DNA from 3 places in the Streptococcus iniae genome. Region 2 is predicted to be linked to each of the others. Evidence: predicted binding sites of a transcription regulator. Region 2 holds the regulator's gene; each other region holds the start of a gene.

Region 1 (4,536 bases), 930 kb from region 2:
CAATCTTTTCAGCATCGCGAACGAGGATTTCAGCTGCTTTATGCAAATAAGCTGCACGTTCAACATAGGAAAGTTGACGCCATTCCTCCAAAGCATTTTTGGCAGAGGCATAAACGAAATCAACCTCTTGTGTCGTCATTGCAGGAACACTTCCTAACTCTTCGCCAGTTGCTGGAGCATAAATTGTAATATCATTCTCTGAAAGTTTCCACTCACCGTTAACAAGATTTTTGTATTGTTTTGTCAAAGTCATATCTCCTTTTTTGATAGTACCACTATTCTATCACTTTTCAGTGATAATTCAACTAAACGGCACAACCATTTTCTGAATATTTTAACAATTCCTAGACAAAAAGAAGTTGGTCACCCAACTTCCCTTTGTATTAATTTGAAGGAAGGTACTCTTTTGAAAGTTCAAGTACTTCTTCTGCTGTTGAACACTCTGTAAGTGCACGTTGTGCGTATTCACGCATTTTAGCAGTATCAAGAGTTTTCATCAAACTACGTGTACGTAAGACTGATGTTGCTGACATTGAGAATTCATCAAGACCCATACCAACTAATAATGGTACAGCTTGTTGATCTCCTGCCATTTCTCCACACATACCTGCCCATTTACCTTCAGCGTGAGCTGCTTTGATAACATTGTTAATCAAACGTAAGATTGATGGGTTATATGGTTGATACAAATAAGAAACCTGTTCATTCATACGGTCTGCAGCCATTGTGTATTGAATAAGGTCATTTGTTCCAATTGAGAAGAAATCAACTTCTTTAGCAAATTGATCAGCCAACATCGCTGCTGCTGGAATTTCAATCATGATACCAACTTGGATATTGTCCGAAACAGCAACACCCTCAGCAATTAAGTTAGCTTTTTCTTCATCAAAAATAGCTTTAGCTGCACGGAATTCTGTAAGAAGTGCAACCATAGGGAACATAATTCTCAATTGACCATGAACTGAAGAACGTAATAAAGCACGTAATTGCGTACGGAACATAGCATTTCCAGTCTCAGAAATTGAGATACGTAAGGCACGATAGCCTAAAAATGGGTTCATTTCATGTGGAAGGTCGAAGTAAGGAAGTTCCTTATCTCCACCGATATCCATAGTACGGACAACAACGGGTTTTCCATTCATTCCTTCAAGAACTGCTTTATAAGCTTCATACTGTTCGTCTTCTGTCGGGAAATCTTGTGAATCCATGTAAAGAAACTCTGTACGGTATAGACCAACAGCTTCAGCGCCGTTATCATTTACACCTTCAACGTCTTTTGGAGTACCAATGTTGGCAGCAAGTTCAAAATGTTTACCATCTGCAGTTACTGTTTCAGCATCTTTTAATAATGCCCATTCAGCTTTTTGTTTAGCATATGCTGCACCAGCTTCTTTAAAGGCTACAATTTGCTCTTGGCTAGGATTAATAATAACTTCACCAGTAATACCATTAACAGCAAGAATATCACCATCTTGAACACGTTTTGTGATATCGTTTGTTCCAAGAACTGCAGCAATTTCTAAAGTACGGGCCATGATTGCTGAGTGACTTGTACGACCACCAATGTTAGTTACAAAAGCTTTAACAAATTGTTTGTTTAATTGCGCTGTATCAGAAGGTGTTAAATCATGAGCAATCACGATTGACTCTTCATTGATTGTAGCTGGGTTTGGTAATTTCACCCCAAGAAGGTGTGCTAAGACACGTTTTGCAACGTCTCTAATATCTGCTGCACGTTCTTGCATATATGGGTTATCTTCCATTCCTTCAAAGATAGTGATGAACATATCAGTCACTTCTTTAAGACCAGTTTCAGCATTTGTTTGTTTTGCACGAATAGTTTCTTTAATTTGGCTAATCATTTCTGGATCAGAAAGAACCATTAAATGTGCATCAAATACTGACGCCGCCTCTTCGCCTAAGCTATCTACTGCCATTTCGCGGATAACAGAAAGCTCGTCTTGTGAAGCTTGTAATGCAACATCAAGGCGAGCTTCTTCTGCATTTGTATCATCGACTGTAACAGTCTCAAATGACAAATCCGGTTGAACTAGTAGATATGCTTTAGCAACAGCAACACCATCAGAGGCTGCAATTCCTTTAAGCATTTCTGTCATTTTTTTATGCCAATCCTTCTTTTGTCATAGTTTCTTCGATAGCTGCAATTGCATCATCAGCATCAGCACCTTCTGCTGAAATTGTAACGTCAGCACCTTGACCAACACCAAGGCTCATTACACCCATAATTGATTTAAGGTTTACTGCTTTACCTTTATAGTCAAGAGTGATGTCTGAAGCAAATTTGCTAGCAGTTTGTACTAAAAGTGTCGCTGGACGTGCGTGAATTCCTGTTTCTGCAACAATGTGAAAATCTTTTGAAGCCATAGTATGGTTCTCCTTTTAATAGTTGTGTTTTTTCGAGCCATCACATGATAACCCTTACAATATCAGATTATAGCACAATGCTCTTTTATTTTCAAGATTAAATGTTTTTGGAAGAAAAAAGGCTGAAATATTTTTCTTATTTTTTCATCCCCAAATTATCGTTGCTAAGGCAAGAGCTATTCTCAATTGACTCTCCTGTTAGAAAAAATCAATTTGGCTTTCATGTTGTTTCTTTGTTTTCTTGAAACTTTTTCTCTAATTTTCAATATTGTCTTGTTCTATCAAAAATTTATCAGGATTACTAGCATTCTTTAAGAAAAAATATCATCATTATCAGCTTTAAAAGATTTATATATCTGAATTGACAGATAATTTTAAGGCACTATATATAGTAACATCTGCAATAACATGCCCCAAAATATTGTGTTTAATTAATCAAATACCTTGCTTTTTACCTCTATTTTTTATATGCTATTAGAGTACTGATTTCTCATTTGAGAAAAAATAAAGGAGCACTACCAAAATGATTACTATCTATTCTAAAAATAATTGCATGCAATGTAAAATGACTAAAAAATTTCTAGAGCAAAATGGAGCAGAGTTCCAAGAAATTAATATGGATGACCATCCCGAAAAAATTGATTATGTGAAAAGTTTAGGATTCACTTCTGCTCCTGTTATCGAAAGTGATAAACTTGTTTTTTCAGGTTTCCAACCAACAAAATTAAAAGAAATTATTTAATACAAATTATATAAGTAAGGAAAAGTTTTATGAGTTTAAAAGATATTGGAGATATCTCCTATTTTCGTCTTAACAACGAAATCAATCGTCCTGTTGATGGTAAAATCCCATTACACAAAGATAAAGAAGCTCTCGAGGCTTTTTTCAAAGAAAATGTTATTCCAAATACCAAGCAGTTTTCTTCTGTTACAGAAAAAATTGCTTTTCTTGTTGACAATGATTATCTGGAGTCTGAGTTTATTGCTAACTACCGTCCCGAATTTATCGAAGAACTAGCTAGCCTGCTTGCTGCAGAAAACTTCTCCTTCAAATCATTCATGGCAGCTTACAAATTTTACCAACAATACGCCCTTAAAACAAACGACGGTAACTATTACCTTGAAAATCTTGAAGATCGCGTCATGTATAATGCCCTCTACTTTGCTGACGGCAATGAAGAACTCGCTAAAGATTTAGCTATTGAAATGATTAACCAACGTTATCAACCTGCTACTCCATCTTTCTTGAATGCAGGTCGAAGCCGTCGTGGTGAGTTAGTCTCTTGCTTTTTGATTCAAGTAACAGATGATATGAATGCTATTGGGCGTTCTATCAACTCTGCCTTACAATTATCACGTATCGGTGGTGGCGTAGGTATTACCTTATCAAACTTGCGTGAAGCTGGTGCTCCTATTAAAGGATATGCTGGCGCTGCATCAGGTGTCGTTCCTGTAATGAAGCTTTTCGAAGATAGTTTCTCATATTCAAATCAACTTGGTCAACGCCAAGGTGCAGGTGTCGTTTACCTTAACATCTTCCATCCAGACGTCATTGCTTTTCTTTCAACCAAAAAAGAAAATGCCGATGAAAAGGTGCGTGTTAAAACACTGTCACTTGGTTTAACAGTACCAGATAAGTTTTATGAGTTAGCGCGCAACAATGAAGATATGTATCTCTTTAGCCCATACAGTATTGAAAAAGAATATGGTATACCATTTAACTATATTGATATCACTGAAAAATACGAGGAGCTAGTTGCCAATCCTAATATTGCTAAAACAAAAATTAAGGCACGTGATTTAGAAACTGAAATTTCAAAATTACAACAAGAATCCGGTTACCCTTATATCATTAATATTGACACTGCCAATAAAGCCAATCCAATTAACGGAAAGGTGATTATGAGTAACTTGTGTTCTGAGATTCTTCAAGTTCAAAAACCAAGTCTCATCAATGATTCACAAGAATTTGTTGAAATGGGAACTGACATTTCATGTAACCTTGGCTCAACTAACATTTTAAATATGATGACTTCTCCTGACTTTGGGCGTTCCATTAAAGCAATGACTCGTGCCTTAACCTATGTCACAGATTCATCAAGTATTGATGCTGTTCCCACTATCAAACATGGTAACGAGCAAGCTCATACC
Region 2 (4,536 bases):
ACAAAAAAAATTCTAATTGTTGAAGATGAAAAAAATCTTGCAAGGTTTGTTTCATTAGAATTGCAACACGAAGGTTACGAAGTAACTGTAGAAGTGAATGGTCGTGAAGGACTTGACACAGCGCTTGAAAAAGATTTTGATTTAATCTTGCTTGATTTGATGTTACCTGAAATGGATGGTTTTGAAGTGACCCGTCGTCTTCAAACTGAAAAAACAACCTACATTATGATGATGACAGCACGCGATTCTATCATGGACGTGGTTGCTGGTTTGGATCGTGGTGCAGATGATTATATTGTTAAGCCATTTGCTATTGAAGAATTATTGGCACGTATTCGTGCAATTTTCCGTCGTCAAGATATTGAAACTGAGAAAAAATCTCCTAATCAAGGTATTTACCGTGATTTAGTCTTAAATCCACAAAACCGTTCTGTAAACCGTGGAGATGAAGAAATTTCATTGACAAAACGCGAATATGATTTGTTAAACATTTTAATGAGCAATATGAATCGTGTCATGACGCGTGAAGAGTTGCTGTCAAATGTTTGGAAATACGATGAAGCTGTTGAAACAAACGTTGTTGACGTGTATATTCGTTACCTACGTGGAAAAATCGATATGCAAGGACGTGAGTCCTATATTCAAACTGTTCGTGGAATGGGATATGTTATTCGTGAGAAATAATGATGCAAATAAAATGTAAAAGACAAAAAAAGTATAAAAGATCATTGCCCAAGCGACTATCAAGTCTCTTCTTTGTACTCTTCTTCTGCATTTTTTCTGCGTTTACTCTGATTGCTTACTATTCAACTAATTATTTTTTGTTGAAGAAAGAAAAACAATCAGTCTATCAAACTTTAAATATGGTTAGGGTTCGTCTGTCAGAGGTGAACTCTAATTTTTCGTTTGACAATTTAGCAGAAGTTCTTTATATCAACGATAAAGAAAATTTAAAAGTTGACGAGCATGGTGATGGTCAAATTATCAGGAGTAAACGTGATATTACGAATATTTTAGATGCTGAACAAGAGGTTTACATCTATAATCTGCATAAGAACATGATTTTTACCACTGATGAAGAAGAGGTTAGGTATAAACTAAAAGGTCCGATTGATGAGGTTTTTGATGACCGTATTGAAGGGGAATACCGAGGTTTTTCAATTATTAAAAAAGTGTATTCTAAAAACTCAGGTAAATTAATTGGCTACGTACAGATTTATCAGGATTTAGAAGATTATTTTATGATTCGTGCAAGGCTTCTTTTTTGGTTACTCTTTGTTGAACTTTTTGGTTCATGCTTAGCTTATGTGATTATTTTATTATCAACGAAACGTTTCTTAGAACCATTACATAATTTGCATGGGATTATGAGTGATATTTCAGAGAATCCTAACAACCTAACCTTGCGTTCACATATCAAGTCCGGTGATGAAATTGAGGAGCTGTCAGTTATCTTTGATACGATGCTGGATAAGGTTGAGAAATACACAACCCTTCAATCTCGCTTTATTAGTGATGTTAGTCATGAGTTAAGAACACCTGTTGCTATCATTAAAGGTCATATTGGACTTTTACAACGCGGGGGAAAAAATGATAGTGAGATTTTAGAAGAAAGTCTGAATGCTACAGCTCATGAAGCTGATCGTATGGCCATTATGATTAATGATATGCTAGATATGATTAGGGTTCAAGGGAGTTTTGAGGGGCATGAAAATGACATAACAACTGTTGAAAGTTCAATAGAAACCGTCATTGGGAACTTCAAGGTTCTCAGAGAAGACTTTGTTTTTGAATGGGAACCTCGAGAGACTAAGACAGCTGTAAAAATTTACAAAAATCATTTTGAGCAAGCTTTGCTTATTTTGATTGATAATGCTATTAAATACTCGCGTTCAGAAAAACGTATCAGTATTGGCTTAAAAATCGAAGAGGACGAAGCATTAGTTACTGTTCGTGATAGAGGTGAAGGGATTTCTGAAGAGGATATTAAACATATTTTTGAACGGTTTTACCGCTCGGATAAATCTCGCAATCGAACCAGCACACAAGCTGGTTTGGGGATTGGCCTTTCAATTTTAGAACAAATTGTGGAGGGCTATCACCTTTCCATGGAGGTTAAGAGTGTTCTAAATCAAGGGTCCATATTTATTTTGCATTTGCCACTTGATGAATAAAAAGTGTAACCTGGTCAATTCCAATTGACTGGGTTTTTTCGTTACAAAAATATAATAAGGAATCTAAAAGGAATATCCTTTTGTTATAGCTGATAATATGATAAAATAGAGTACTAGATTATTTTGATAGAATTGGGGTGTTTGCGTGCGTTGTCCGAAATGTAATAATAATAAATCAAGTGTTGTTGATAGTCGACAGGCAGAAGATGGAAATACTATCAGACGTCGACGAGAATGTGAAGAGTGTCATACACGTTTTACAACCTTTGAACGCTTAGAAGAACTCCCATTATTAGTTATCAAAAAAGATGGTACGCGTGAACAATTTTCAAGAGATAAAATTCTTAATGGTGTTGTTCAAAGTGCACAAAAAAGACCTGTGTCAAGTACTGATATTGAAACGCTTATTTCGCGCATTGAACAAAAGGTCAGGGCGGATTATGAAAATGAAGTACCTAGCACTGCAATTGGAAATCTCGTTATGGAAGGTCTAGCTGAGCTTGATGAAATCACGTATGTTCGCTTTGCAAGTGTCTATAAGAGTTTTAAAGATGTTGATGAGATTGAGGAATTACTCCAACAAATCACAACACGCGTTAGAGCAAAAAAGAAGAGTAGTGTGAATGATGAAACCCATTAATGAGTTTTATTATGTTCAGCATAATAAAATCATCTGCAATTCCAATAATTTAATTCAACTCTATCTTCCAATCATCGGAAGTGATGCTGTGTCGGTTTATCAATATTTGACTAGTTTTTTTGATGATGGCAGAAGAGGCCATAAATTTAGTGAGATTTTAAATCACTTGCAGATTGGGATGCCTAGACTTGAAGAGGCTTTGGTTCAATTGACTGCGATGGAATTGCTGGTTTTTTACCAATTGCCAGATTTTTATTTGATTAAGTTGCAACCAACCCTTGACAATGATGTGTTTTTGGCTAATCCCGTCTATTATCGCCTTTTAGAGCAAAAAATTGGTGATCTTGCAATTTCTCAATTGCTTGTCAGCATTCCTAAAGAAGCAAGAAATATTTCAAAACGTTTCTCAGATGTCTATGGTACGGTTATAGATAAACAACCAAGCCAGGTCAGTCAAGGGAAAAAGCAAGGGGTTCAATTTGATTTGGACAGTTTCCGAAATTTGATGAACCGTGATGGTTTACAATTTCAAAATGAGCAAGAAGATGTGATTTCTCTTTATAGTTTGTCAGAACAGTTTGACATGACATGGTTTGATACTTATCGTCTTGCAAAGGAAACGGCTATTAATGGTAAAATTGCTCCGAAACGTATTTTGTTAAAGAAGCAAGCTGATTCTACTAGCGCAGCTCAGTCAGAATTTACTGCACCAGAACAAGCCCTCATTAAGGAAGCTAAAAGCTCGACAGCTCTGCAATTTTTAGAAAAAATAAAACAAGCAAGACGTGCAAGGGTCACAAAAGATGAAAGAGATATTTTAACTCGTCTGGCTCAGATGGATTTTCTTGATGAAGTCATTAATGTGATGGTCATGTATACTTTTAGTAAGACCAACACGGCAAATTTGCAAAAGACTTATATTACAAAAATTGCAAATGATTTTGCTTATCAAGGGGTTAACTATGCTGAAGATGCTATTTTGAAAATGCGTGCTTTTGCTGATCGTCAGGAATCAAAGACAACCAAAGCTAAAAGTAAAGCTTCAAATGTCCCAACGTGGAGTAATCCTAATTATCAGGAAGAAACTAGTGCTGAGGACCAAGCTAGAATGGACCATTTCAAAAAAGAAGCTTTGGAACGCTTAAATAAACTTAAAAAAGGTGGTGAATAGATGGAAAAAATTGGTGAAACCATATCTAAACTGAACCAGCAAAGGCATGTGAATTCTGAAGCTTTGATTCAAACAATCCTTTCAGATTCTGAGATTGCTGCCTTTATTCAATCACATGATTTGTCTCAAGAGACCATTAATTTGAGTTTATCGAAGTTCAATCAGTTTTTGTTAGAGCGTCAGAAGTATAACAATTCAGATCCATCTTATATTGCTAAGGGCTATGCTCCGATTTTAGTGATGAATGAAGGGTATGCTGATGTGTCTTACCGTGAAACACGGGAGTTAATCGAGGCCAAGAAAAAGGCAGAAATTTCAGATCGGATTAATTTGGTCAATCTTCCTAAATCATACCGTCATATCAAAATGTCAGACTTTGACATTACCAATCAAAGCCGTATGGCTGTGCTATCAGAAATCATTGATTTTGTTGAAGCTTATCCGTCACTAGAACAAAAAGGCCTCTATTTATACGGGGATATGGGAATTGGGAAATCATACCTCATGGCTGCTATGGCAAGAGAGTTATCTGAGAAAAAGGGAGTGTCGAC
Region 3 (4,536 bases), 510 kb from region 2:
TTAATTTGGAAGAATTGAAAAAAATGAGTTCGGAGAAATAAAATGTCAACCCTAATTATTGCCTTAATTATTCTTATTCTTGCGCTACTTAGTTTATCTTATTATCGTAAACAAAAAGGGTCCTGTGGCGATTGCCAATGCAGTTGTCCAGTTAAGGACCAAATGAGCAAATATAAACCCTAGTAGTATGGTCTGAAATTGACTAAATAGTAGATTCTGATATACTTGTACTATGACATTTCAAGGAGAAGACCTGTGACTCATTTTAATGAAGAAACCCTATCAGAACGTGATAATTCTGAATATAACGATGGACCAAGACTGCATACAAGTAAGTATGAAACAAAGGTTCCTAGTTTACATAAAATCCATATTATGTTATTAAGCTTGGCAGTAGCTTTGCTAAGTGTAGCCAATCCCTTATTAACAGATGCGGCAAATAGTTTACAATCGCAAAACCTCTATGTTGGGATGATGTTAACGAAGGGGCAAATCCCTTATAGTGATGTTTTTTCAACTGGTGGGATGTTGTATTTTGTTCTAATAGCCTTGAGTTATAAACTTGGCACCTCCCTCTTTTTAGTTGTGGTTCAAGCTTTCTGTTTCTATATGACGGGCATTTATTTCTATAAACTCATCAATTATTTTACGGCTAGTCAAAAAGTGTCGTCAGCTTTTTCTTTGCTTTATTACCTCTTTTCATTTGCTCTTGGTTTTGGTGGCTTGTATTCAATACAATTTGCCTTACCATTTGTCATGATGTCCTTATGGTTTTTAACCAAGTATTTTGTTAACTTGGTCAAGGATGAAGCCTTTATCCTATTTGGCTTTTCAGGCGCTATGGCTATGCTGATTGAGCCGCAGGCTATGTTGTTTTGGCTGTTAGCAGCAGTGACAATTATTATTTATAACATTAAGGAAAAACATATTGCAAGAGGATTTTATCAGCTTTTAGCGGCTATATTAGGGATGCTTTTTGTTTTCTATACAGCTGGTTATTTTATTCTAAATCTGCAAATCCTAGGACCTTATTTTGCACAGGCAGTTAAGTATCAGTTTACTTATTTTGCATCGGGTAATTTATCACTGGCTTATTCAGTATTGTATTATCTTGTTTTGGCTTTAGGTTTAGGGCTTTTAACAGGACCGATTTATGTGATTGGTCATTTGAAAAATGCTGAAGATCGTATGGTTAAGGCATTGTTGGTCTTATTAGTTGTCTTTTATTTATTGCTTGCGCTTTTATCACAAGATATGCAAAGTTATCATTTATTGCCAGTCTTACCTTTTGCTTTAATTTTGACAGCTTTGCCAATTGCAGAGAAATTCTTGGGTCAATTTGATCGTTTAACGCATCGTCGCAGTAAAGTCAAAAAAGGGACAAGCCGTGTTATTTCACTCTTTTTGTCCCGACATTTATTTTTGCCGATTGTGTTATTGTTGCTGTCACTCTTTCTTCCAGTGAAGAATTATCTGACACAATTCCAACTGAATCATACCCGTCAGGAAGTAGCAACTTATATTGCAAAGGAAACAAAGGAATCAGATAGGATTTTTGTCTGGGATGATAATGCAAGGATTTACTTAAGCAGTCAACGTAAAGTTGCTTCACAATTTCCATCTGCTGATGTTAATCTGAAAAAAGAAAGCCATCAAAAGATTTTAGAAGATGAACTGTTACAAAAATCGGCTGCCTATATTGTCATCAATAAGAATAAAAAAATGCCAGATAAAGTCACTAAAATTATTGAAAAAAACTATAAAATTGATAAGACAAGTAACTTATCACCATTTCTTATTTTAAAAGTAAATTAGAGTAAAATAACAATATCTTGTGTTAGGTGTAAAATCAAAACACAAGATATTGTTTTTTGTGTTGATTTTTTTAAATTCAATGATATAATAGTTCAGTAAGGAGAAATTGAAAAGATGACACAAGATAATGAAAAAGTAATCGTTCAACCAGACATAAAAGTAATCAAACGAGATGGCCGTTTGGTAAATTTTGACACGACTAAAATTTACAGTGCCCTTCTAAAAGCCAGTGTTAATGTTACCAAAATGTCACCACTGGTTGAAGCAAAATTAGAAGCTATTTCAGATCGTGTTATCGCTGAAATTTTGGAACGTTTTCCAAACAATATTAAAATTTATGAAATTCAAAATATTGTTGAGCATGAATTGTTAAGTTCAAACGAATATGCTATTGCTAAGGAATATATTAATTACCGCACGCAACGCGATTTTGCGCGTTCTCAAGCAACAGATATTAATTTCTCTATCGATAAATTATTAAATAAGGACCAGTCGGTTGTTAATGAAAATGCAAACAAAGACAGTGATGTTTTTAACACGCAACGTGATTTAACAGCAGGAATTGTTGGTAAATCTATTGGTCTTAAAATGTTGCCAGCTCATGTGGCTAATGCCCATCAAAAAGGTGATATTCATTACCATGATTTAGACTATAGTCCATACACGCCTATGACAAATTGTTGTTTAATTGATTTCAAGGGTATGTTGGCAAATGGATTCAAAATTGGCAATGCTGAAGTTGAAAGTCCAAAATCAATTCAAACAGCGACAGCTCAGATTTCTCAAATTATTGCAAATGTGGCTTCAAGTCAGTATGGAGGCTGTACTGCAGATCGTATCGATGAATTTTTAGCCCCATATGCGGAGCTCAATTATCACAAACACATGGCTGATGCTGAAAAATGGGTTGTTGAAGATAAGCGTGAAGAGTATGCTTATGAGAAAACTCAAAAAGACATTTATGATGCTATGCAGTCTCTAGAATATGAGATTAATACTCTTTTTACTTCAAATGGTCAAACGCCTTTTACGTCACTTGGTTTTGGTCTTGGGACGTCTTGGTTTGAACGTGAAATTCAAAAGGCAATTTTGGAAATTCGTATTAAGGGGCTTGGAAGTGAACATCGTACAGCTATCTTCCCTAAGTTGATTTTTACAGTTAAACGTGGCTTGAACTTAGAGACAGACTCACCTAACTATGATATTAAGCAGTTAGCTCTTGAATGTGCGTCTAAGAGAATGTACCCAGATATGTTGTCTTATGATAAAATCATTGACTTGACGGGCTCTTTTAAAGCACCGATGGGTTGTCGTTCTTTCTTGCAAGGTTGGAAAGACGAAGATGGCAATGATGTGACTTCTGGTCGTATGAATCTAGGTGTTGTAACCTTGAATTTGCCAAGGATTGCTATGGAAGCAAATGGCGATATGGACAAGTTCTGGGAACTTTTTGAGGAGCGTCTTTCAATTGGTAAGGATGCTTTGGTTTACCGGGTAGAACGCGTTAAGGAAGCGACACCAGCAAATGCACCGATTCTCTATCAGTACGGAGCTTTTGGGAAGCGTCTTGAAAAGACTGGTCATGTTGATGAGTTGTTTAAGAACAGACGGGCGACAATTTCATTAGGTTATATTGGTTTATATGAAGTTGCTTCAACTTTCTATGGTGGAGAGTGGGAGGACAATCAGGAAGCCAAAGATTTTACCATTGCTATTATAAAAGCGATGAAAGATGCATGTGAGTCTTGGTCTCAAGAATATGGTTATCACTTCTCTGTTTACTCAACGCCGTCAGAAAGTTTGACAGATCGTTTTTGTCGTTTAGATACTGAAAAATTTGGAATTGTTGAAAATATTACGGATAAGGAATACTATACGAATTCATTCCACTACGATGTTCGAAAAAATCCAACACCATTTGATAAATTAGATTTTGAAAAGGTTTATCCAGAAGCAGGTGCTTCAGGTGGGTTTATTCATTACTGTGAGTATCCGGTACTTCAACAAAATCCAAAAGCTTTAGAAGCAGTCTGGGATTATGCCTATGATCGTGTGGGCTATCTAGGTACCAATACACCAATAGATAAATGTTACAAGTGCCAGTTTGAGGGAGATTTTACACCAACGGAGAGAGGGTTTACTTGTCCAAACTGTGGCAATAGTGATCCCAAAACTGTAGATGTTGTCAAAAGAACCTGTGGTTACTTAGGCAATCCTCAAGCTAGACCGATGGTAAATGGCCGTCATAAAGAAATTTCAGCGCGTGTTAAACACATGAATGGCTCTACAATTAAGTATCCAGGGCTTTAAGTCACTAGGTAAATATGTTATGCTAGAATAAAAGGTTGCTTCATGCAAGCAATCTTTTATTTATCAAGAAAAGGAAATTATTATGGGAAAATATCAATTAGATTATAAAGGCATGCAACAAGTTGAGCGATTTCATGAGAAAAATAGCTCAAAAAGTGCTAAACAAAAAACAGATGCAAAAGATTTAAAGGCAGCTTTTCTGAAAAAAATGACAAAAAAGGAAAAGTAAGTCTCAAAATTAAGGAAGAAGGTTTCTTATGTTAGATATTGGACTGATAGGGTTAGGGGGAATTGCTCAAAAAGCTTACCTTCCCTATATGCGTCAACTTAAGGATGTTCATTGGCATATTTCTACACGTGATAATGTTATCCGTGAGCAAGTTGATAACTTATTTGGCAATTCAACGATTT

The links. The regulator NrdR, encoded in region 2, represses ribonucleotide reductase genes. The targets are predictions, from matches to a motif close to ACACNATATATNGTGT.
Region 1: a site for NrdR is predicted at 2,765-2,780, ahead of nrdH (glutaredoxin-like protein NrdH). Genes of this name have one in related genera too.
Region 3: a site for NrdR is predicted at 1,855-1,870, ahead of nrdD (anaerobic ribonucleoside-triphosphate reductase). Genes of this name have one in related genera too.

What each region holds. Positions count from the first base shown of each region.
Region 1 covers NZ_CP132230.1:667,970-672,505, reverse strand. The annotation lists gene Q9317_RS03340 (NADP-dependent glyceraldehyde-3-phosphate dehydrogenase) at 1-247, opposite strand, end outside; gene ptsP (phosphoenolpyruvate--protein phosphotransferase) at 384-2,117, opposite strand; gene Q9317_RS03330 (phosphocarrier protein HPr) at 2,122-2,385, opposite strand; gene nrdH (glutaredoxin-like protein NrdH) at 2,909-3,127, shown strand; gene nrdE (class 1b ribonucleoside-diphosphate reductase subunit alpha) at 3,157-4,536, shown strand, end outside.
Region 2 covers NZ_CP132230.1:1,595,074-1,599,609, reverse strand. The annotation lists gene covR (two-component system response regulator CovR/CsrR) at 1-684, shown strand, start outside; gene Q9317_RS07915 (HAMP domain-containing sensor histidine kinase) at 687-2,174, shown strand; gene nrdR (transcriptional regulator NrdR) at 2,320-2,814, shown strand; gene Q9317_RS07905 (replication initiation and membrane attachment family protein) at 2,798-3,985, shown strand; gene dnaI (primosomal protein DnaI) at 3,986-4,536, shown strand, end outside.
Region 3 covers NZ_CP132230.1:2,102,274-2,106,809, reverse strand. The annotation lists gene feoB (ferrous iron transport protein B) at 1-41, shown strand, start outside; gene Q9317_RS10205 (FeoB-associated Cys-rich membrane protein) at 43-183, shown strand; gene Q9317_RS10200 (ArnT family glycosyltransferase) at 256-1,815, shown strand; gene nrdD (anaerobic ribonucleoside-triphosphate reductase) at 1,930-4,125, shown strand; gene Q9317_RS10190 (hypothetical protein) at 4,208-4,354, shown strand; gene Q9317_RS10185 (Gfo/Idh/MocA family protein) at 4,383-4,536, shown strand, end outside.